DNA from 2 places in the Lacrimispora sphenoides JCM 1415 genome. Region 1 is predicted to be linked to the other one. Evidence: riboswitches for the same ligand, from Rfam matches in the RefSeq annotation. Region 1 holds a riboswitch; the other holds the start of a gene.
What was found. Region 1 has a riboswitch for FMN ahead of ribD (bifunctional diaminohydroxyphosphoribosylaminopyrimidine deaminase/5-amino-6-(5-phosphoribosylamino)uracil reductase RibD). Riboswitches for the same ligand answer to the same signal wherever they lie in the genome.
Positions count from the first base shown of each region.

Region 1 (11,948 bases):
GTAATCAGATTTTAAGATATGCCCTACCTCTTTACCTGTTAAATCAAACGGGCTCGTCTGTTTTGTTTGGGACAATTCTTGCCTGCTCTTTTATTCCGATGCTATTTCTGTTTCCTATAGGAGGAATCATTGCTGACCGTGTGAACAAGAGAAATATCATGGTGATTCTGGACTTTAGCACAGCATTACTTATTTCCCTGTTTTGTCTGATGGTAGGGAAACTAGATGTTGTTCCGCTTATGACAATAACAATGATAATCCTGTATGGTATACAGGGCGCATATCAGCCGGCAGTAAAGGCAAGCGTACCTGTTCTGGTAGATACAGAAAATATCATGCAGGCTAATTCCATTGTTGATTTAATAAGCTCACTGGCCGGTATGGTTGGGCCGGTAATCGGCGGTATATTATTTTCCATTGTTGGGTTAGCGCCGATTCTATATGTAAGTATCGGCTGCTTTTTCCTGGCTGCCGTAATGGAGATTTTTATCCATATTCCATTTGAAAAAAGGCAGGCAGAAGGAAATATATTCATTACCGGCTTCAACGACTTAAAAGAAAGTTTTGGTTTTATGTTTAAGGAGCAGCCGATTTTGTGGAAGCTGTCATTAATTTTTGCTTCTATCAATCTTTTTTTGACTTCTCTGGTTTTAATAGGAGTTCCAGTTCTAATTACTCAGCGTCTGGGGTTTGCCCCTAATACTGCCAATCGGTTATACGGATTTGCGCAAGGTACCATCGCTGCCGGATGCATATTAGGAGGACTGCTCGCCGGAGTATTTTCTAAGAAACTAAAATCAAAGACAAGTCCATTTCTCTTAATGGGATGTGCGATTTCCATTCTTTTAGGAGGGGCTGCACTTCAGGTTCTAAAAGGGCCAATGGAGGTTTATATTGTTTTGCTTATGGGGTGTTCTCTGATGTTGGTATTGTCAACATTATTCCAAATACAAGTAATGACATATCTTCAGATATTAACGCCAAAAGAATTAACAGGGAAAGTCATTTCCTGTGTTATGTGTATTTGCATGTGTACGAATCCTCTTGGACAGTTCCTCTATGGTTTTGTGTTTGAAAAGATCGGAAGCAGTACATACCTACCTTTTTATATGGCTGCCTTGATCATGTTAGGAATTAGTGTCTTTACCCGCCCTATGTTCTATGGAATGGATCAGACAGGCCTTAACGGGCATCAATCTCACGGATGAGGTTGACCATTTCAATGGCTCCGACCGCACAGTCAAAGCCTTTGTTGCCGGCCTTGGTGCCAGCACGCTCAATGGCCTGCTCGATGTTTTCTGTGGTCAGCACACCAAACATAACCGGAATATCACTGCAAAGGGATATACTGGCAATGCCTTTGGACACCTCGTTGCACACATAATCGTAGTGAGATGTGCTGCCGCGAATGACTGCACCAAGGCAGATCACCGCATCGTATTTCCCGCTTTTTGCCATTTTAGAGGCAATCAGCGGAATTTCAAAGGCTCCGGGAACCCATGCGATGTCTATGCTGTCATCACTGACCTCATGGCGCTTTAGTCCATCCAAGGCACCGCTTAGTAACTTTCCAGTTATGAATTCATTGAAACGTGCAGCAACAATGCCGATTTTAATATCCTTTGATACGAGTTTTCCTTCAAATGTTTTCATTGTAAGCTCTCCTTTAAAAATATATTAATAATTCAAAATATGTCCCATCTTTTCCTGCTTGGTTTTTAGATAAAACAGATCATTTGCGTTAGCATCCATCTGGATGGGAATTCTCTCTGTAATCTCTATCCCAAAGCCGGAAAGCTGATAGACTTTGTCCGGGTTGTTTGTGAGCAGACGCAATGTTTTTACCCCAAGGTCACGCAGAATCTGCGCACCGATAAAATATTCCCGCATATCCCCATCAAAACCAAGGGCGAGATTAGCTTCCAGAGTATCCATACCCTTATCCTGAAGGGCATAGGCCCGCAGTTTATTGATCAATCCAATTCCGCGGCCTTCCTGGCGCATATAGAGCAGAATTCCGCGGCCTTCCTTCTCTATTTGTGTCATTGCCGCAGCAAACTGCTGTCCGCAGTCACAGCGCTCAGAGCCGAACGCGTCGCCGGTAAGGCATTCGGAATGAACACGGCATAAAAGATTTTGGCCATCACCGATCTCACCCTTTACTAGCGCCACATGATGCTCACCGTTTAGCTTATTGATGTACCCATAAACCTTGAAATCACCGTATTTTGTGGGAAGATCCGCGCAGGTAGCCTGTTCAACAAGTTTATCTTTTCTTTTACGGTACTCCTGTAAGGCTTTTATGGTAATTATTTTTAGCCCCCACGTTTCTGCCAGTGCTATTAATTCCGGTGTGCGCATCATGGTTCCGTCCTCCCGCATGATCTCGCAGCATATACCGCATTCCTTTAATCCGGCCAGCCGCATGAGATCCACCGTAGCTTCGGTATGTCCGTTACGCTCCAGAACGCCATTTTTTCTTGCAAGAAGAGGGAACATATGACCGGGCCGGCGGAAATCTTCCGGCTTTGCGTTGTCCTCCACGCATTTCATGGCAGTAAGACTGCGTTCTGCTGCTGAAATTCCGGTGGTGGTACCGACATAATCGATGGACACAGTAAAGGCCGTTTCGTGGTTATCATTATTGTCAGAGACCATCTGAGGGAGCTTCAGCTTATTACATAACTCTGCGCTCATTGGCATGCAAATGAGACCTTTGCCATGGATTGCCATAAAATTCACATGGTCCGTGGTAGCAAATTCAGCGGCACAAATAAAATCTCCTTCGTTTTCCCGGTTTTCATCGTCTGTCACCAGAACAATTTTTCCTTGCCGCAGATCCTCCAGTGCTTCTTCTATGGTGTTAAATTGAACCATTTTAATTCCTCCTAAAATCCATATTTTGTAAGAAAGTCGGCGGTGATATTATGTTTGGATTGCTGTATGCCCATCAGCCGTTCCACATATTTACCGATGCAGTCGTTCTCAAGATTGACCCTGTCGCCAACGCGTCTATGTGATAAAGTAGTTATTGATGCAGTATGGGGTATGATAGAAACGCGGAAGAAGTCCCTTCCTACGTTTGCAACGGTAAGACTGATTCCGTCGATCGCTACAGATCCCTTTTCAATGATATACCGCAGAATGCCAGGGGTGGTTTTGATCGTATACCAGACGGCATTATCGTCTTTTTCAATGGCAGAAACCATTCCGGTACCATCAATATGGCCTGAGACAATATGCCCCCCAAATCTTCCGTTAGCCGGCATTGCACGTTCCAGATTGACAGGGCTACCCGTTGGTAAACTTCCGAGAGAGGAGCGGTTAAAGGTTTCGTGCATAACATCGGCAGTAAATCCGCTCTGAGAAAATGTTGTAACCGTGAGACACACGCCGTTGACAGCGATACTGTCCCCAATGCGGACATCCTGCATGATTTTCTTTGCCTGAACAGAGATAGAAGAGGACTCTGCACCTTTGCGGACGGTTTGTATTCTGCCGATTTCTTCTATGATTCCTGTGAACACCTGATTACCTCGCTTTCCAATAAAAGATCCTCCTCCAACCATGAGATGACCGGCTTGCTTAAATGAAACGCATTATCCGGGCTGTCTGCTCCAAGGCCCATTACCGGTGTTTTCCCGCTGCCTCCAAACAGCTTAGGGGCAATGTAGGTCTGTACTTTGTTGACGATTCCGCATTGCAGCGCAGACCAGTTTAATGTACCGCCTCCTTCCAGTAATACACTGTCAATTTTTCTTTCGCCCAGAGCTTTTATAAGGCAGCTTAGATCAATATGCCCTTCCTTTTCAGGAAGTACCAAAATGTTACAGCCTGCTTCCAGATATGGCCGATGTTTGTCATGATCCGTGTCTGCCGTAGCAAGGAGGGTAGCGGTCATGCCTGATGTAGCAACAAGCTTTGCGCTTAGGGGCGTTTTAAGATGGGTGTCACAGATGATGCGGAGCGGGTTTCTGCTGTTTTCCAGCCGGCAGGTCAGCAGCGGATCATCTGCAAGGACGGTGCCAACCCCTGTCATAATGGCAGAATAGCGGTGCCGGTCCTCATGAACACGGTGCCGTGCCGCTTCACCGGTGATCCATTGGGATTTTCCAGTACGTGTCGCAATCTTCCCATCCAGAGTCATGGCGTACTTCATGATCACATAAGGTGTTTTGTTTTGGATGTAGTGAAAGAAGCTTTGGTTTAGTGCATCACATTCATCTTTTAAAATTCCTTTGGTGACTTCGATTCCACTGGAACGCAACAGCTCAATGCCTTTTCCCCCTACCAGCGGGTTCGGGTCACAAGAGCCGGTTACCACACGCCGGATACCACTTTCCAGGATTGCGTCGGTGCAGGGGGGAGTTTTTCCAGTATGGCAGCAAGGCTCCAGTGTCACATACATGGTTGCTCCCGCCGGCGATGTCTCGCAGTTGGCCAGGGCGTTGCGTTCCGCATGAAGGCCCCCGTACTTCTGGTGATATCCCTGACCAATCATCTTACCGTCCTTTACAATCACTGCCCCCACCATGGGATTTGGATTTGTCCAACCACATCCTTTCTTTGCAAGCTGCAAAGCTAATCGCATGTATTCCGTATCAGTCATACAGCACCTCCTAAAAACAAAATGCCTTGAACAAAGTCGTTCAAGGCATATAAAAATCACGTGTACAGAAGGGTATATACTACAATAAAAAACTCTGGAACAAAAAAACTAGTTCCAGAGCAAATTTACATATACACAGAGATACTGTGACTTATCATCTTCTTTTATCCAGACTATACTGTCGGCTTCGGAATTACACCGAATCATGCCTTGCGGCTCGTGGGCTTTACCACCGGTAGGGAATTGAACCCTGCCCTGAAGATATTATTCAATTAAAAATCATTATACTATGTGTTTTTCATTTGTCAACTAGAAATATATCTGCTATTTTGCGTTAAGTGCTTGAATAGGCCAAAAGCAGGCTGCCTTGAGAGCCAAAAGCAGCAGTATGAAACCTATGGTATCAGTTCAAATATTATGTCGTTTAATGCAATATATACAACAATAAATAATAATTAAAACTCATTGACAACAAAATTCACAACTGCTATAATAGGTTTAACGTTAAATCAACAATACATAACATACTGCGATGCAAGTTTAACGTAAAACTACATAAAAGCATATCAAAGGAAGGGGAAGATTTATGAAAAAAATGAAAAGGCTTGTCAGTATGCTTATGTGCTTACTGCTGGTCGCAACAACGTTAGTTGGATGCAAAAAAAACGAAACGTCTGCAGTGGCAGCATCTACAGAGGGAGCAGCAGCGGGGGCGCCTGTTGAGAAATTCCAGATCAAGCTTGGTATCTGGCCTGAAGATACATTAACTGACGATGTTAAGCTTCATGAAGGATATGTAAAAACCTTCAATGCGGCTCACCCTAATGTAGAAGTGATTCCTGCATATTACAAATACGCAACGGATACCTTCGTATCCTTAGCAGAGTCAGGGAATCTGCCCACTATTTTCGATACTTGGTTTACAGAGCCCCAGAAGTTAATTAATGGAGGCTTTGTGGCTGATATTACAGATGAATTAAAAGCCAGGGGCTGGGATGCAGCAATGAATCCTTCTATCCGCGATATGCTTTCCAAAGACGGCAGGATCTATGGACTTCCCCGTGATGGATATGCACTTGGTCTGATGCTTAATGTTGAGCTTTTTGAAGAAGCCGGCTTAGTTGATGCAAACGGATCTCCCCAGTATCCAAAGACTTGGGATGAACTAGCTAAAACAGCTAAGATAATCAAAGATAAGACCGGTCAGGCAGGTTTATGCCTCTTAGCGAAAGATGGCGCAGGCGGGTGGCACTTCAGCAACATTGCCTGGGGATTTGGGGCAACATTTACACTTTTAAAAGACGGAAAATATGCTGCTAATGTAAATAGTCCTGAGGCGATTGCAGCTATGGAATATGTGAAATCGTTAAAATGGGATTATGACGTACTTACTGCTGATCCTACCAATGAAGACTGGGGGACTGGTTTCGGTGCGTTAGGAACCGGAACAGCTGCTATGTATATAGCTGCAAACGATGCCGTAAACCAGCCGACACAGGTTAACGGTCTTCCTGTTGATAAGTTATCGATCGTTCCCATTCCGGCAGGACCGAAAGGACAATACTCTTTATCTGGGGGTACACCTTATATGTTCTCAAAGGATGCAACACCGGAACAGATTAATGCTGCTCTTGATTACCTTGAGATTATGGGGAAAGCACCTGTTGCAACAGATGTAGCGATTGCCGGCATGAAAGCGGATGATCAGAACAAAGTTAATAACAATGTACCTGTAATTCCCCGTTTCCCCTGCTGGGTCGATCAGAAAGTTTTAGATGCGGAAACAGCAGTAACGGAAGAATATAGTAACGTTGATATGAAGCTTTACAACGACTACTTTAATATTATCAAAACGAGTGGCAACTTAAGAGCCGAAGAGCCCGGCTCCGCACAGGATTTATATGCGGAACTCACAAAAGTTCTTCAGGCAGTCATCACAGATAAGAATGCGGATATTCCAGCACTTATGAAAACAGCAAACGATAACTATCAGGAGATGTTAGACCAAAAAGTTAACAAATAAATATAGCATCAGGCTGATGGGGATCTTTTGCAAGATGCCCATCAGCTTTGATAAGACATTAAAACATAAGGAGGGCAGATAACGTGGCTGAAACAAAACATAAACTGGCAAATAAGAAACCTTGGACGGGGTTAAAAAGAAGAGATCTGACGGGATGGTTTATCATGCTGCCTACAATCCTGTTATTTGCATTTTTTGTGTGGGAGCCATTGATTGAAAGTATCCGACTCTCTCTTTATACAGCGAAAGGAATTCGTCTTCAGGAGTTTGTGGGCCTTCAGAATTATGCGAAGGTTTTGAAACACCCGGACTTTCTTGCGGCGTTTTCCAATACATTTGTCTATATTTTATGGTCCTTGATCATCGGGTTCTTTGTACCTATCATACTGGCAATTCTCATAACAGAAACAACGTGTTTAAAGAGCTTTTTCCGTGTTGGAATATATTTCCCTAATGTTATGCCGGGTCTTGCCATGGTTTTGATGTGGGGCTTCTTTTTCCGCCCCGGCAATACCGGTGTTTTAAACATTCTTTTGGATAAGATCGGGGCAGCACCGCAGATATGGCTTACAAATCCTAAATGGACGATCCCCTTAATTGTAGCTGTGATGACCTGGAAAGGTGCCGGTTCTACTGCATTTATCTATATGGCAGGCATATCCAACATCAATCCTGAGCTGTATGAGGCAGCTACCATAGATGGTGCAGGAATTATAAACAGAATGCGTTATATTACCATTCCAAATATTTTTGCTCTTGGTAAGACATTACTGATTCTTCAAATTATTGCAGTATTCCAGATTATTTATGAACCGCTGGTTATGACCAATGGCGGGCCTAATAATGCAAGTATTTCGATTATGCAATTGGTATATAATTACGCCTTCAGGGATTTTAATTATCCCATGGCGGCTGCATTATCCGTAATGATGAGCATTGTTTTAATTATTCTAAGCGGTTTGTATTTTAAATTCACCGCGTCAAAAGAAGATTAGGGGGGATTTGAATGTTATTTGACAGTTACAGAAAAAAAGAAGACGGAGTCGTCCGTTTTTATGACCTTCATTCCAAACGCACCAGAACTTTGCTTATCGTTATCTATTTGTTATGCATTGGCATAGTCATCGCTTCTTTGTTTCCTCTTTTATGGGTATTCTTAGCGAGCTTTAAGGATATTAAGGAGTTTAGAAGAAGCGCAACACTTCTGCCTTCCAATTTTGATTTTGGTACATATATAAAGACCTGGAATGATTTAAAGTTCGGTAAGTTTTATATTAACTCTTTTACTTCCGTGTTAGGCAGTGTTGTAAGTGCTGTTATTTTTAATGGTCTTATTGCTTATGTACTTGGCATTATAAAGCCAAAGGGACATAAAATCGTTTTCGGACTGGTTATGTGGAGTCTTTTGATTCCCGCCACAACCAGTGTTGTAGCTTTATTTGTCAACATCAACAGAATCGGATTGAATCAATCCTTTTTACCGCTTTGGCTGTCATTTGGAGCCAATGCATTTTATGTAATATTATTTAAACAGTTCTTTGAAAGTCTGCCCCAGGAATTAATTGAAGCAGCTAAGTTAGACGGATGCAGTTATTTAAAGACATTTGCCAGAATCGTGCTTCCCCTGTCAAAGTCCATTGTAGTGGTAGTGGTTATCTTTGCAATTAATGCTGCCTGGTCTGATTTCCTTCTTCCCTATCTGGTTCTTAATGGTTCCGGTAAGGAAACGGTGATGGTAAGACTGTTTATGTTCCGCACTTCCAATGCAACGGACGTAGAGATATTAAGAGCGGTAGCATTCTCAATCATACCTCCTATCGTATTATTTACTTTATTCCAAAAACAAATAACAGAAGGTGCAGCAGCAGGAGCATTAAAGGGGTAGAATATGGCAAAATCAGCAGATTTTTATTATAAGGTACATCCGTGGAAAATTACCGAAGAGGGATTTAACAAGGACTATGCTTTGGTTTCTGAATCTATTTTTTCACTGGGTAATGAATACATGGGCACCAGAGGCAGTTTTGAGGAAGGGTATTCCGGCGACAGTCTTATGGGGTATTACTTTAACGGCATTTATGAAAAGACGCAGCTTGAAAAATCAAGTTACAAAGGGATTGTAGACGAAACAGAGTTCATTGTAAATTCTGCAGACTGGTTATACACCCGAATAGAAGCAGACGGAGAATTATTAGATTTAAACACGGTACAGTTTAAAGACTTCTACAGGGAATTAGATTTAAAGAGTGGTATTCTGACCAGATCCTATCTATGGGTATTAACAAGCGGCAAGGAAATAAGACTTGAATTCATACGCTTCCTGCCTATGAAAGAGGCAGAGTCTGCAGCGCAGAAGATAATCATAACTCCTCTTAACTTTTCAGGAGAAATAACGCTTCATTCCGGCATTGATTTTACCGGGATTCATCAAATGACTGGACGCAATATGTGGAATGTCGTGTCTAAGCCAGCAGATGAGAATACAATCAGTATGCTTGGAACTACCATTGGTACAGATCAGTCTCTTTTCGTTAGCTGTAAATTTCTCTGTGATTATGTAAATAGGGAAGATGAACAGGAAGAGAAACGATACGTCAGAAAATTCACACTTTCTCTTGAAGAAGGTAAAGAATTTGAATTCACTAAGATTATAAGAAATATCAGCAGAAAGGGTATTGCAGAGTCTGATAAGAAAGCTTTTAAAAAGAAATGTGAAGAGAATGCGGCAGTTTTAAATGTATTGACTTATAACAAATTAAAAGAGGATACCCTTGCATGGTGGGATGCAGCCTGGCAGGAATCTGATATAGAGATAAAAGGAGATGAGCGGAACCAGCAGGGGATCAGATACTGTATCTTCCAGCTGCATCAGACGTATCACGGTGCGGATCAGGGAACGATCATTGGTGCGAAAGGATTAACAGGAGAAGCTTACAGCGGCAACACATTCTGGGATACAGAAGCGTACTGTCTGCCATTTTATATCTTTAACAATCCACAGGCAGCAAAGCATTTGCTGGAGTTCCGTTATCTGACTCTTTCAGAAGCCATGGACAGGGCAAAAGCACTTGACTGTGAAGGGGCCTTCTATCCTATCGCTACCATAACAGGAAGGGAATGCTGTTCTCTCTGGCAGCATGCAAGCCTTCAGCTGCAGGCATCCACAGCAGTCGCTTATGGTTACTGGCATTATGAGAATAATACAGGTGACAATGGATTTATTTTTGAAAAGGGTCTTCCGATTCTGATTGAGGTCAGCCGAATGCTGGCTTCCAGAGGGGATTGGAGCGGTGACGGTACCCGCTACGGATTCTATGGAGTCATGGGACCGGATGAGTTCCAGATGATGGTAAATAATAACTGCTATACCAATTATATGGGGAAGAAAACCCTGGAATATACATTGGATGTAATAAAAAGATGCTCTGAAACGGCACCTGAAATCTATGGTGCTGTCACGAAGGACAGGGGCCTGACAGAGAAAGAAATTGAGAACTTTCGTAAGATAGCAGAACATATGTACATTCCTTATGAGGAAGAAACAGGAATTTTTGAACAGCATGAGGGATATTTTAATCTTCCCCAGATTGACGTTGATAAAATACCTGTGGAAGAATTCCCTCTTTACCACCATTGGAGCTATGACAGGATATACCGCAATAACATGTTAAAGCAGCCGGATGTCTTAATGATGATGCTCCTTTACAACAAAGATTTTACCAGGGATCAGTTGGAGAGTAACTATAACTACTATGAACCCAGATGTATCCATGAAAGCTCACTTTCCCCATCGGTCCACTCCATTTTGGCATCTCAGCTTAAAAAAGAGGAGGAAGCATATAAATTCTTTGGTTTTGCAACCAGAATGGATCTTGATAATTATAACAGAAATACCGGGGAAGGACTGCATACTACTTCCATTGCAGCCGCTTGGATGAATATTGTATACGGATTCGGAGGAATGAGATCTGACGGGAAAGAACTGACCTTTGCTCCTTCTTTGCCGAAGCAGTGGGAAGGATACTCCTTTCGGGTGCATTTGAAAGGAGATATCTTATTCGTTGCCATTGACAAGGATCATATGAGAATATCCTCTAAGAAAGGAAGCAGCATTAAGGTTCTGATTTATGAAAAAGAATATGCCATAGGTCAGGAAGAAGTGGTTATCCCTATAATCTATTAGGTAATGAGCCGCCCTATGGCGGCTTATTCCATTAGACTTTATGCCGCTTAAGCGGCAGAATGAGAGGAATGATACATGATTAGCTGGAAGATCGAAGAGAATGGATATGATCCCCGGAAAACAGCAAATCTGGGAAATAAATTTCTAGCCGGCAATGGTTATATGGGAATCAGGGGAACCCTGGAGGAGTACACAAAAGAACAGTTTCCCGCGATAAATCTTGCAGGTATTTATGATCAGGCAAATGGATGGAGAGAACCTTTAAATGCTCCCAATGGCCTATATACCAGACTTCTGGTCGAAGGGGAAGAATATAGCCTGCTAAAAAAGGAGTGGCTGTCCCATAAGATGAGTCTGAACTACAGGCATGGTCTATTTAGCCGTGAGACTGTATTTCAGACGAAAAAAGGAAGTATATCGTTACAGACGGAAAGATTTGCAAGCATGGAAGAAAAACACCTGATCGCCTTAATGGTAACGCTTACTCCTTCCTTTGACGGAGAGGCTGAGATAATAACAGGTATTGATGGTGATGTCTGGGATATTAACGGTCCTCATTATGACAGCATAGATACCGGTTCTTTGAATGAATGCCTGTATGCATTTGGCACTACACATGAGAATCAGGACCATGTGGCCGTGGTTGAGGCCATTGGGCTTCTTAAGAAAACAGACCAGATGGTCAGCAATGGTGACAGAAAAGTAATGCGGCGCATCAGTATTCCTTTAAAAGCCGGTGGGCAGTACAAATTTTATAAATACATAGCTGTTTATACCAGCAAAGACGGTGAGAACTATCAGTCAGAAGCAGAAAAGCTTGCACTGAAAGCAAAGGAAGCCGGATATGAAAAGCTGCTGTCAGGCCATAAAAACAACTGGGAAGAGAAATGGAAGGTATCAGAAGTATCAATTGAAGGAGACGATGAGGCAATGGAAGCTCTTAACTATTCTCTTTACCATCTCCACAGCATTGCGCCAAGACACTCTGAAAGCCTGTCCATCGCAGCCAGAGGGCTATCAGGTCAGACCTATAAGGGAGCGGTATTCTGGGATACTGAGATGTTTATGCTGGATTTTTTCCTCTTTACAGAGCCCCAAATAGCGAAAACACTGTTAAAATACCGGATTGATAC
Region 1 covers NZ_LT630003.1:2,603,878-2,615,825, reverse strand. The annotation lists gene BMX69_RS11810 (MFS transporter) at 1-1,208, shown strand, start outside; gene ribH (6,7-dimethyl-8-ribityllumazine synthase) at 1,183-1,653, opposite strand; gene BMX69_RS11800 (bifunctional 3,4-dihydroxy-2-butanone-4-phosphate synthase/GTP cyclohydrolase II) at 1,678-2,877, opposite strand; gene BMX69_RS11795 (riboflavin synthase) at 2,889-3,527, opposite strand; gene ribD (bifunctional diaminohydroxyphosphoribosylaminopyrimidine deaminase/5-amino-6-(5-phosphoribosylamino)uracil reductase RibD) at 3,509-4,609, opposite strand; FMN riboswitch at 4,762-4,876, opposite strand; gene BMX69_RS11785 (ABC transporter substrate-binding protein) at 5,196-6,632, shown strand; gene BMX69_RS11780 (carbohydrate ABC transporter permease) at 6,716-7,627, shown strand; gene BMX69_RS11775 (carbohydrate ABC transporter permease) at 7,639-8,517, shown strand; gene BMX69_RS11770 (glycoside hydrolase family 65 protein) at 8,521-10,815, shown strand; gene BMX69_RS11765 (glycosyl hydrolase family 65 domain-containing protein) at 10,891-11,948, shown strand, end outside.

Region 2 (11,948 bases), 1.8 Mb from region 1:
GGGGCTGTCCTTAAAGTGGTTTAAGGATAATTTCTGCCAGGACTATGTGGAAGAAGCAAATAAACAGGGAATTGATGTTTACGATCTCATCAACCGGGACGTAAGCCAGGTGGAAGCAGGAAGCGATAAGCTTATTTACCTTCCATATTTAATGGGGGAGAGAACTCCTCATCTGGACCCGGACTGCCGGGGTGTGTTTTTTGGACTTTCTGCCATCCATACGAGAAAGCATATGCTGCGGGCCGTAATGGAAGGAGTTTCTTATTCTCTCAGCGACTGCAATGATATCCTCAATGAAATGGGGATCCGGGTAGGAGAGATGATGGCATGCGGCGGCGGCGGAAAGAGCCCGGTATGGCGTCAGATGCTGGCGGATATGTATGACTGTCATGTAAAGACCGTGGCTCAGACAGAAGGACCGGCTCTGGGAGCCGCTATTCTGGCAGGAGTTGGTTGCGGTATTTTTGAGAGCGTGGAAGCTGCCTGTGATGCCCTGATCTCTGCGGATAAGACTACAGGACCGGAGGAAAATCAGGCCGGCCTTTATAAGAAATACCATAAGTTATATAAAGAACTGTATGAGGATTTAAAGGGCAGCTATAAGAAACTTGCAGCTTTGTAATTTAAGACAAAGGAAAACAGGAGGGTGAAGATATGCGTTTTTTTATTGATACGGCAAATGTAGAAGAAATCAGATCGGCCAATGAAATGGGGATTATCTGCGGAGTTACCACAAATCCTTCCCTGATTGCAAAGGAAGGGCGTGATTTTAAGCAGGTGATCGGGGAAATCGCATCTATTGTTGACGGACCGATCAGTGGAGAAGTAAAGGCCACCACGACTGATGCGGAAGGCATGATAAAGGAAGGCCGGGAAATCGCGGCGATCCATCCGAACATGGTCGTGAAGATTCCCATGACGGTAGAAGGCTTAAAGGCAGTAAATGTACTGAACGCAGAAAATATCCCAACCAACGTTACCCTGGTGTTTTCCGCTGCCCAGGCGCTTTTGGCAGCAAGAGCCGGAGCCGCCTATGTTTCCCCATTTTTGGGACGTTTGGACGATATCTCCATGCCGGGAATCAATCTTATTGAAGATATTATGGAGATATTCCAGATACACGGGATTGAGACGGAGATCATTGCAGCCAGCGTACGCAATCCGATTCATGTGATCGATTGTGCCAGAGCAGGTGCAGATATTGCAACGGTGCCGTATAAGGTGCTGGTTCAGATGACACAGCACCCGCTCACAGACCAGGGCATTGAAAAATTTAAAAAGGATTATCTGGCTGTATTCGGAGAATAGAAAAGGAGAGGTAAAAACATGGGATTAACAATCAAACCAGTGACAGATCCTGCCTTTCAGACTTATGGGAAAGTGGTTACAGGATATGATGCAGGGGAACTGTTGGAAAAGATGAAGGAGACGCCCCTTCCGGAAGATGTGGTTTATGTTCCTTCCGTAGTAGAATTAGAGGAGTTGGCGGTTTCTAAGGAGATTGAAAAGAAGCTCTATGGCCAGCTGCCCATTCAGGTAGGTTACTGCAACGGCCACAATAAGAAGCTGAATGCGGTGGAATACCACAGAAGTTCAGAGATCAATATTGCTGTGACGGATCTGATCCTGATTTTAGGAAGGCAGCAGGATATTACCCCGGATCATACATACGATTCAGGCAAGATGGAAGCATTCCTCGTGCCGGCAGGAACTGTGATCGAGGTTTATGCCACGACCCTTCATTATGCGCCATGCCATGCGGAGGAAGACGGTTTCCGATGTGTTGTGATCCTGCCAAAGGATACCAATACTGATCTGGAACCGGCAGGAGAAGCAGTGAATGAAGAAGACAGACTGCTGTTTGCTAAGAACAAATGGCTCATTGGACACAAAGAGGGCGGACTTCCGGAACATGCTTATATTGGAATATCAGGAGAAAATCTGTCTATTTGACAAATGCTTAACAATAAAATCAACAGGCATATAATCCAAAGGAACATGCCTGAATAACAACAGGAGGAGTTATAGAATGAATAATATCCCAGAAATAAAAGTAGGAATTGTAGCAGTGAGCAGGGACTGTTTCCCGGAAACGTTATCAGTGAACAGAAGAAAAGCGCTGGTGGAGGCATATAATGCAAAGTATGATGCCGCCAATATTTACGAATGTCCAGTATGTATCGTGGAAAGCGAGATCCATATGGTTCAGGCTCTGGAGGATGTGAAGAAAGCCGGCTGCGATGCACTGGTCGTTTATTTAGGAAACTTCGGACCTGAGATTTCAGAAACCCTTCTTGCAAAGCATTTTGACGGACCGGTTATGTTTATCGCAGCAGCAGAGGAGAGCGGAGATGACTTAACCCAGGGACGCGGGGATGCGTACTGCGGAATGTTAAATGCAAGCTATAACTTAAAGCTTAGAAATATTAAAGCGTACATACCGGAATATCCGGTTGGAACAGCTGAGGAATGCGCCGACATGATCGAGGAATTCCTTCCCATTGCCAGAACTCTGGTAGGACTTTCCCAGTTGAAAATCATAAGCTTCGGCCCGCGCCCCTTAAACTTCCTGGCATGCAATGCCCCGATTAAACAGCTGTATAACCTGGGCGTGGAGATTGAAGAAAACTCGGAGCTGGATTTATTTGAGGCTTTTAATAAGCATGCAAACGATCCAAGGATCCCTGATGTGGTAAAGGATATGGAAAAGGAGCTGGGAGAGGGTAATCAGAAGCCGGAAATTCTTCCAAAGCTTGCTCAGTATGAACTCACCCTGCTGGATTGGGTGGAGGCCCACAAGGGATACCGGAAATATGTAGCCATTGCAGGAAAATGCTGGCCGGCATTCCAGACCCAGTTTGGCTGTGTTCCCTGCTATGTAAACAGCCGTCTGACAGGAATGGGCATCCCGGTTTCCTGTGAAGTGGACATTTACGGAGCTCTCAGTGAATTCATCGGAACTTGCATCAGCATGGACGCCGTAACCCTTCTTGATATTAATAACACGGTTCCTGCCGATATGTATGATGGAGATATTAAGGGTAAGTATGATTATACCCACCAGGATACCTTTATGGGCTTCCATTGCGGAAATACCTGCTCCAGAAAGCTTTCTTCCTGCTCGATGAAATACCAGATGATCATGGCAAGAGCGCTTCCAGAGGAGGTTACTCAGGGAACCCTTGAGGGCGATATCGCTCCTGGTGATATAACATTCTTCCGCCTTCAGAGCACAGCAGACAATTTACTCCGCGCATACGTTGCTCAGGGAGAGGTGCTTCCTGTAGCCACCCGTTCCTTTGGTTCCATCGGAGTTTTCGCCATTCCGGAAATGGGAAGATTTTACCGCCATGTGCTGATCGAAAAGAACTTCCCTCATCATGGAGCGGTTGCTTTCGGACATTATGGCAAGGCTATATTTGAAGTATTTAAGTACCTTGGGGTAGAAGAGATTGGATTTAATCAGCCAAAGGGAATGCTTTATAAATCAGAAAATCCATTTGGTTAAATAGGTTATAGAACTTAGCTGTCACCCAATAAGGAAGTATCAAGGAGCATTCAAATTGGGCAGCCGGCAAGCAGAATATAACAACAAAAGGCGGACCATCGGCGTAAAGCTGATAGTCCGCCTTTTAAGTTGAGAGGAACAGGGCGAAGCCATGACACGTGCAACAGGGGTTCCAAAGGAATGCCCTAAATGATTATACGATTCGCCTGCTCTTTTTTTCGTATATCACAACGGTTACAATTGAAACAAGAACAAGAATGGAATTTGCGGCAATTGTTCCCGCCCAAGTCATAGTCGTGGTACCAAAAATGGGTGATGCTGCATTGAACATGGTGTGGAACAATATACACATAAACACACAGCCTTTTCCTGATATCTTGTAAATTGCCCCGTTGAAGAAACGAAACGCCATGAGTTGGACTGCAAACATCCAAAAGTTAATGAGTCCCTCTCCATGATTCGTCCCCGGAATGAAGAAGAGAGGGATATGCCATAAAGTCCAAATGATTCCAACAAAAACAGCAGATAAAACAAAGCCATATTTTTTGTCAAGCTCAGGCTGCAATATGTACATCCAGCCAGATTCCTCCATGCCACCGATAATAAGGTTACCAGGCAGGGATAGAAAGAACGTATAAAATGGAAGCACCATTTCTACGCGGCCCGAAACTGCAATATGTGTCAAAAAATACAGTGCAAGCCCTGCAACAACGAACAAATAGATAGATATGTTATTTTTGGCGTAAAAAACAGTTTTCAACCATTCCTTAAAATCCGCTATTTTATTATTTCTCTTCAGAACGATATATGAAGCAATAGCGGGTGACAAAATATAGATTGCAAATGGAATATTCATCCCGAATTGCTGTAGCGTGTGGACCCAATTGTGAACGGAATATCCAAATTGCCCAAGAGCAATCAAAGTACCTGACACAAGATAGGCTATGGCAAATGTCAATATCGTAAATTGTACTGTGATTTTTTTGTTTGTCACGATTTCATCACCTCACATTTTGAAGTATACATTAAATTTTTCCCGCCCTTCCCCATTTTGTTTTTCTAACCTCATTATACCACACCTTACCACAAGCTGGAAATTTTCGTTTTTAAAAAAAGTCATTATCTACGCTACCGGCAAGAGCAGCGGTAAATGGGGACAGCAGTTAGATATCCATTACAACTCCATTACAATTAGGTCAGTGTGGTTGAACTACCGGGTATGAATGGAACAAACAGCAAATCGGCATAGTCAAGACTGACTATGCCGTGTGCTTTAAAATACTTTTTTATTGAAGGGGCGCAGGCCTCTTCTGACAAGCTTTGATAGCAGCTATAAGGTTATGCCCGGTAAATCGGGACTCGCTCGCTATGAGCAAGCATCAAAGCGGATTGTGAATATCCGATTGACTAGATAATACCTTTCATAACCAGGACAGCCAGAATACAGGTTACTAAGATGATTCCTGCAGCAAGGGTCATACCAAGATTGAAATTCCGCTTTTTTGGTACATCCGTTGAAGCCGGAATCATGAGATTGGATTTTCTCAACGTGGTGACTAACGGCTTATAGATAAGAAGCGTCAGGGCTGTGTTGATTCCTCCCTTTAAAAGGTTAAAAGGGACAAATGCAGGGAGCAGAAGTTTTACCACGGCTTCCCTTGGATATCCCATATAAATTGGGGTGATAAGGTAGTTCCACAAAACCATGACCAGGGTCATGAGTAAGGTACCTGCCACCATGCCAAGGAATGCACCCAAAAGGGAATGGCGTTTCTTATAGAGGTAAGCCGCCGGACAGACAAATGCCACCGTGGAAAGAACGTTCATGATCAGTCCGATGATTCCGGTGCTGCTGATGGTAAACATCTCAACAAAAGACACAATAACGGAGATCATTGCTGCTGACATTGGCCCGAATAGGAAGCCGCCGGTAAGAATAATAACATCCTTAGGCTCATACTCCAGGAAAGGCAGCATGGGGATCAGAGGGATCCGGATCGCCACAACGGCTACAAAGGCCAGCGCACAAAGCATGGCCATGAGGGTGAGTTTACTTGTTTGCTTTGTCATATTCATGGTAAAGCCTCCTGAAAAATAAGTAACACCTGAAAGTATGCCTTTCAGGTGTTAAAAATAAACAGGTGTATTATCACTATTTAACACATCTTCTTTCATCCAGACTATACTGTCGGTATTGGAATTACACCAATTCTGCGCAATTGCGCTCGCGGACTTTACCGCCGGTCGGGAATTTCACCCTGCCCTGAAGACAACTATATTCAAATGTTCTTGAATTATTATAACATTTTAAAAAATAAATGCAATATTTTGTTGCAATTTTTTTAATGCTTTGCTATAATAGCGGACATGGGGGTATAGCTCAGCTGGGAGAGCGCTTGAATGGCATTCAAGAGGTCATGGGTTCGAATCCCACTATCTCCACTTAAATAATAAGCCGCAGGCATGAATGATATGCTCCCTTTTAGGTAGACAGTTGAAATAATAAAGCTGTTTATCTAGAAGGGAGCATTTTCTATGAACAAATGTGGCTTTAACCGTTATTTTAACCGTAATCTGGTTTTCTAGAAAAAACATAGGCCTCGCCACGACCTAACTGCGCTTTTGGGGAATCCGAATCACAGCATCTACACATACAGAAGTGATTTGCTTGCTGGAGAGTACTATATAAAAAACAACTTGTTAAATAAACGCTATGCGGTGAAGAAGGAGAAAGCAAATGATTTATTATCATGTAGATGTGTTTAGTTCTGAAATTCTGTCAGGGAATGGCTTGACCGTTATATTTCATGAAGAAGATATGAGTGTGCAATTTATGCAGGCAATTGCGCAGGAGTTCAAGCAATTTGAGACTATTTTTCTCAGACAGACCGGAGAGAAGCGTTTTCGCGCTAGAATCTTTACTGTGGAAGAGGAATTGGATTTTGCCGGGCATCCGATTTTAGGAGCCATGGCAGTAATTCACGAGAGACTGTATGCAGAAATACAAAACGCAACCGCAGTTTTTGAGTTAAACAATAAAACCTTGCAAGCGGAATCAGTAAAAATGGAAGGCTATTTTCAAGCTACGATGAATCAGGGGGTACCCGGATTTTTGGGAACTGTTGAGGGTGAATTGGTCAATATGTTTTTGCATGCACTAAATCTTACAACAGACCATCTTCATCCCACGCTTCCAATGGAGGTTGTTTCAACTGGATTACCATATTTGATTGTTCCTCTTGCTTCAGGGTTAGAAAAGGCAAAAATCATTACCAAAGACTTTGAGGAACAATTAGAGAAAATTCAAGCTAAATTTGTTTATTTGTTTAGTGTAGATAGAATGGAAGGTCGTACTTGGGATAACAGAGGATTGATCGAGGATGTAGCAACCGGCAGTGCAGCTGGTCCGACTGGAGCTTATTTCTATAAATGGAATATTTACAATGCTGATGAAGATATATTAATTAATCAAGGTGGTTTTGTAGGAAGACCCAGCAAGATAAAAGTATTTGCGGATCAATCCACAGGACACATTAAGGTGGCCGGAGATGTTAAGATAATTGCGAAAGGACAACTTTTAATTTAAATATACGCTACTACCAAGGTCTCACTAGATTCAAGAAGTATCTTTTTCATACATTCCACACATGTGGAGACGTGTTTTGCCTTGTTTTTATTTGAGCTTTATATATTAAAAAGACAATGATTTTGTATCTGTGCGTCAGCTACAAAAAAAGGACTCCTATGAATTGATTTTCATAGAAGTCCTTAACTTTTAACTTATTAACTCTTTTTTCCATCGTTTCTTTTTAAGACAACATGATCTGAATGCCCAAGAAACATCGGTACCTTTTCAATATAAACATCACTGGTATCAAGTCCAAACCAGTTCGTTGGGGAAGCGGTAAATTTCTGTATGAAGAACTTGGTTCTTAACAGAAGAGAGTCCCAGGCGGATAAAGAGGATTCATGGGAAAGGATTTCCTGAATAAACACAAAGCGGAAATCTCCCAGGCTGCGGTTAGGTAAAATGGAGTATGTGCTGGTCTGTGGTTCTATTTCCTTATTCTTTACCAAATCTGTTGATATCTGCCTTAAAAAAACATTCAGACTCTGATCGATGCGGAATCCAAGCTTTAAATCTATTTTCATAATATTGGACGTATTAAAGTTTTCAACCGCATATTCAGCCTGATAAGGTTCATCTGTTACAGAAACGTTTACAAACCAGTAGACGTCCGCTTTTTTGGGGCGTTTATCTAAAAGGAAGTACATGATTTTACGTTCGATTTCCTTTGGTTTAGAACAGTTACTTAAGCATACAAGGTTGCTGGCGTATTTTGGAACTTCTGGATCAGTACATAGCTGGCTTAGCTGCGGAATGTAGCTTTTAATCGGTACATACTCCACGTAGCGCATCTTTATAATATGAGACCTGTCCCAGAGATACATAACAAATAAGATGGTAACTGCAATAATGACAGCAACAAATCCACCATGGAAAAATTTAAGAATGTTTGCCAGGAAGAAAGAAACTTCAAAACTCATAAAGAAAACAAGCATGATGACCGCAAGCACAATGGGTGTCTTTTTCTTCAGCATATAGTTAAATAACAGAATGGTTGTCATAAGCATGGTAACTGTTATGGCAAGACCATACGCGGATTCCATTTTCTCGGAACTTTGAAAGTAAAGAACGATTCCGATACAGACAAAGCATAAAATCCGGTTGATTGCAGGAATGTAAAGCTGGCCCTTTAAATGGGAAGGATATAACGTATGAAGTTTTGGAAACAGATTCAGTTTGATTGCTTCCGATACAAGGGTAAAGGAACCTGAAATCAAGGCTTGTGATGCGATAATGGCGGCAAAAGTAGAAATTACGATACCATATATCAGCATACCATGAGGGATCATCTGATAAAAAGGATTGATGTCCTCTATTAAGGCATGAGCAGGATTACCTTTTGCAGATAAAACCCATGCACCCTGTCCAAAATAGTTCAGCAATAAACATATTTTAACAAATGGCCATGTAAAATAGATATTTTTTCTTCCTACATGTCCCATATCCGAGTAGAGTGCTTCTGCTCCGGTAGAACATAAAAATATGCTTCCCAGAATAAAAAAGCCAAGCTTGTTATCGTCGCTGAACAGGATATTGATTGCATAATGAGGGGACAATGCGCGCAGCAGGAATGGATTTCCCACTAAATTGATAATACCAAAAAAAGCCAGGCTGCAGAACCATAAAAACATAATGGGACCAAACAGTTTTCCAATAAATTCAGTGCCTATATGCTGGATAAAAAACAGGACGCAGATAATGAAAATAACAAGTAAAACAATATTTTTCTGGCTATTGCCAAAAAGATCTTGAAAGACTGGGAGCAGTTTGAGTCCCTCAACGGCTGATGTAACGGTTACTGCCGGTGTCAGCATTCCATCAGCTAGCAGTGCAGAACCTCCGATCATGGCAGGTATGATCAACCACCTGGAACGGCTTCTGACAAGTGTATAAAGTGAGAAGATGCCACCTTCTCCATTGTTGTCTGCCTTTAGTGTAATGCAAACATATTTTATGCTTGTTAAAATCGTGAGTGTCCAGAATACCAGAGATAAGGTCCCCAGAATAAAATTTTCTGAAACATGTTGGATTCCGCCATTCCCGAAAATAACGGATTTCATAACATAAAGCGGTGAAGTACCGATATCTCCGTATACGACACCTAATGTTACCAGAGTTCCTCCAAGTGTTAATTTTGAAATGTCAGAGTGTTTTGATGATAATTCCATGATATCCCCTTTGCTATATTTTGCTTTTTTGTAAAAAAGTCAAAAAAAAACCCCTGCTGTAACATAAACATTACAACAAAAGTCTTGTTACTTCGTTGCGATGCAGATTATAGTATGCTTAAAAAGCGTTGATTATAATCGTATTGATGCTATCGCAAACACTTATTCAGTGCAAACTACTCCCTTTTGATATGGGTATTTTACAAGAAAGAATTAGGTATGTCAAATTAAATATTCCTTAAGCTGAATGCGAAGCTGTTAAATTGTGCAGGATTTGGCGGCAGACAGCATCAAGTACTTCTTTCTGCTAATGTGAAGCCATTGGTCCTGATTATTGTATGCTAGCACTAATCCTCCTTATTTTCAATAGTTCCTATGAAATATATTTGCTAGACAAATGTGAAAGCCTCTTATTTAATCATAATTATAAATCGCTTATAAGGGGAATTTTGTAAAACGTATGGAAGACTGACCGGATAAATGGGTTGATTGTATTTATGTCAGCAGTAGCAATGAAAAAGTACTTAAGTGTGGAGCGAAATGGAGAGAATATATGAGAAATATGGTTTTAATGATCTTAGATGTTCAGAACGCATTGATTCAGGCATACCCTTACTATGAGCAGAATGTAATTGATAATATGAATAAACGGATTGCTTGTATATGCCAGACTGCGACACGATACAGGGACTCAATGGGGAACAAAGCGCTATATGAACATGGAGCATCTGAAAGAATTGGATCTCCAGAACCAGTCTAATATCATAGCCGGCTGTCTACCGGCTACTCATCTCCAATAATTCAAGCGATTTTCTTCGCAATATTTCGTTCTTATACATGTTGATTCGAATTTCTTGATTTCTCGCCAAGAATCATGAGAAACATACTTAGAGGCATTGAGCCATGGAGGAATCTCACAGTCGACCAGATGGAAAATGTCAGGATTTATAAATCCGTGATGATTGGTAATTGATACTTTTTATCTGCAATCAAAAATAGTCTTGGCTGCAAGATATTTCCCGAAATCATCCTTCCACTTTTGGTGAATCTCTGATGAATCCCATACATTCAGAATCTCCGGTTCAAAAACCATTTGTATCATTAAATCATGGCGGTTTGCCCTGTCAATACAAGATGAAAACGTCTGAACCTGTTGGATTCCAGGTATCTCAGTTGCACGTAAAAACAGATCATTAATTTGGCTGATTAATTCTTCTTTATTAGAAATAGTATCTAGAAATTTTACAATGATATAGTGTGTCATAGTGCCTCCCTATTATATAGTTTTATTTTATAATAGCACATTTTATAGTTATTGAAAATAAAAGTTTTTTATTATGGCAGAAAGAGGAGAATACAAAATAGTAAATTAATTAATAGTCAAAAATATTATGCCGGGGCGGTTATAGTCCGATGATTCTGCAAAATAAAAGAAAATCCCTCAAGCTGGTCCAGTGATTGGTCTGTCAAATTATGAATTTTAAAATATTTTGTTGAAATAAATAAAAAATTAACAAACTTAATGCAGATATTTCGTGCTTATTAAGAGGAATATTGATAATATTGCGAAAATAAGATATAATTAGTCAAAATTCTAAAGGAGGAAAGTCTATGTATAATATTCTGATTGGTGGTGCTGCCGGGCAGGGCATTGACACCACGGTCGCAATTCTGGAAAAGCTGCTGAAGCATTCCGGATATTATATCTATACCACCAGAGATTTCATGTCCCGCGTGCGCGGCGGGCACAATTTTTCCCTGCTTCGCTTCGGGACGGAGGAAATAACCTCACACAGCGATGTTTTGGATGGGATTGTAGCCTTAAATGAGGAAACCATTGATTTGCATAAGCATAAACTGACGGCCAAAGGATTTATATTATGTGACAGCAGCTTTGCTTATCCGGATGAGGATTCCAGAATTATTAAGCTTCCCATGAATAAAATAGCGAAAGAACTGGGGAATGTGAAGGCTTCCGGCAGCGTGGCGGTGGGCGCGGTATTGAAGCTCTTTGGCGAGCCATTTACATATGCAGGTGAAGTCATGGCCAGTGTCATGAAGAAAGAGATCCTTGAGGTCAATGTAAAGGCGGCTGAAGCAGGCTACACAGCCGTTGATGCGAAATTTAAGCATCTGGATGGCGGCTATAAGGAATACATGCTCATTTCTGGCAGCAAGGCCCTGGGACTTGGTGCGGTGGCCGGTGGGCTTAAGTTTTATTCCGCTTATCCCATGTCTCCTTCCACGGCTGTTTTGGAATATCTGGCTTCTGTGGGACATGAGGCTGGGATCGTGGTGGAGCAGGCGGAAGATGAGATCGCTGCGGTCAATATGGCATTGGGTGCTTCCTTTGCGGGAGCAAGGGCCATGACCGGGACCAGCGGAGGCGGCTTCTGCTTAAAGGTAGAAGCGCTGGGATTTTCCGGCATTGCGGAGATTCCTCTGGTGGCCGTGGATGTGCAGAGACCCGGCCCGGCGACCGGTCTCCCCACAAGAACAGAGCAAAGCGATTTAAAGTTCGTTATTTCTGCATCACAGGGGGAATTCCCCAGACTGGTCATAGCTTTGAGAAATCATGAGGATGCTTTTTATCAGACTTTCCGGGCGCTGAACCTGGCTGAAAAATACCAGATTCCCGTCATAC
Region 2 covers NZ_LT630003.1:762,658-774,605, forward strand. The annotation lists gene xylB (xylulokinase) at 1-622, shown strand, start outside; gene fsa (fructose-6-phosphate aldolase) at 655-1,308, shown strand; gene BMX69_RS03370 (DUF4867 family protein) at 1,327-1,953, shown strand; gene BMX69_RS03375 (L-fucose/L-arabinose isomerase family protein) at 2,030-3,508, shown strand; gene BMX69_RS03380 (CPBP family intramembrane glutamic endopeptidase) at 3,702-4,502, opposite strand; gene BMX69_RS03385 (ECF transporter S component) at 4,916-5,584, opposite strand; FMN riboswitch at 5,668-5,783, opposite strand; tRNA gene BMX69_RS03390 (tRNA-Ala) at 5,878-5,950, shown strand; gene BMX69_RS03395 (PhzF family phenazine biosynthesis protein) at 6,246-7,094, shown strand; gene BMX69_RS03400 (KUP/HAK/KT family potassium transporter) at 7,292-9,304, opposite strand; gene BMX69_RS03405 (hypothetical protein) at 9,858-10,064, shown strand; gene BMX69_RS03410 (hypothetical protein) at 10,284-10,568, opposite strand; gene BMX69_RS03415 (2-oxoacid:acceptor oxidoreductase subunit alpha) at 10,916-11,948, shown strand, end outside.
Region 2: another riboswitch for FMN. It lies ahead of BMX69_RS03385 (ECF transporter S component); the one in region 1 lies ahead of ribD (bifunctional diaminohydroxyphosphoribosylaminopyrimidine deaminase/5-amino-6-(5-phosphoribosylamino)uracil reductase RibD).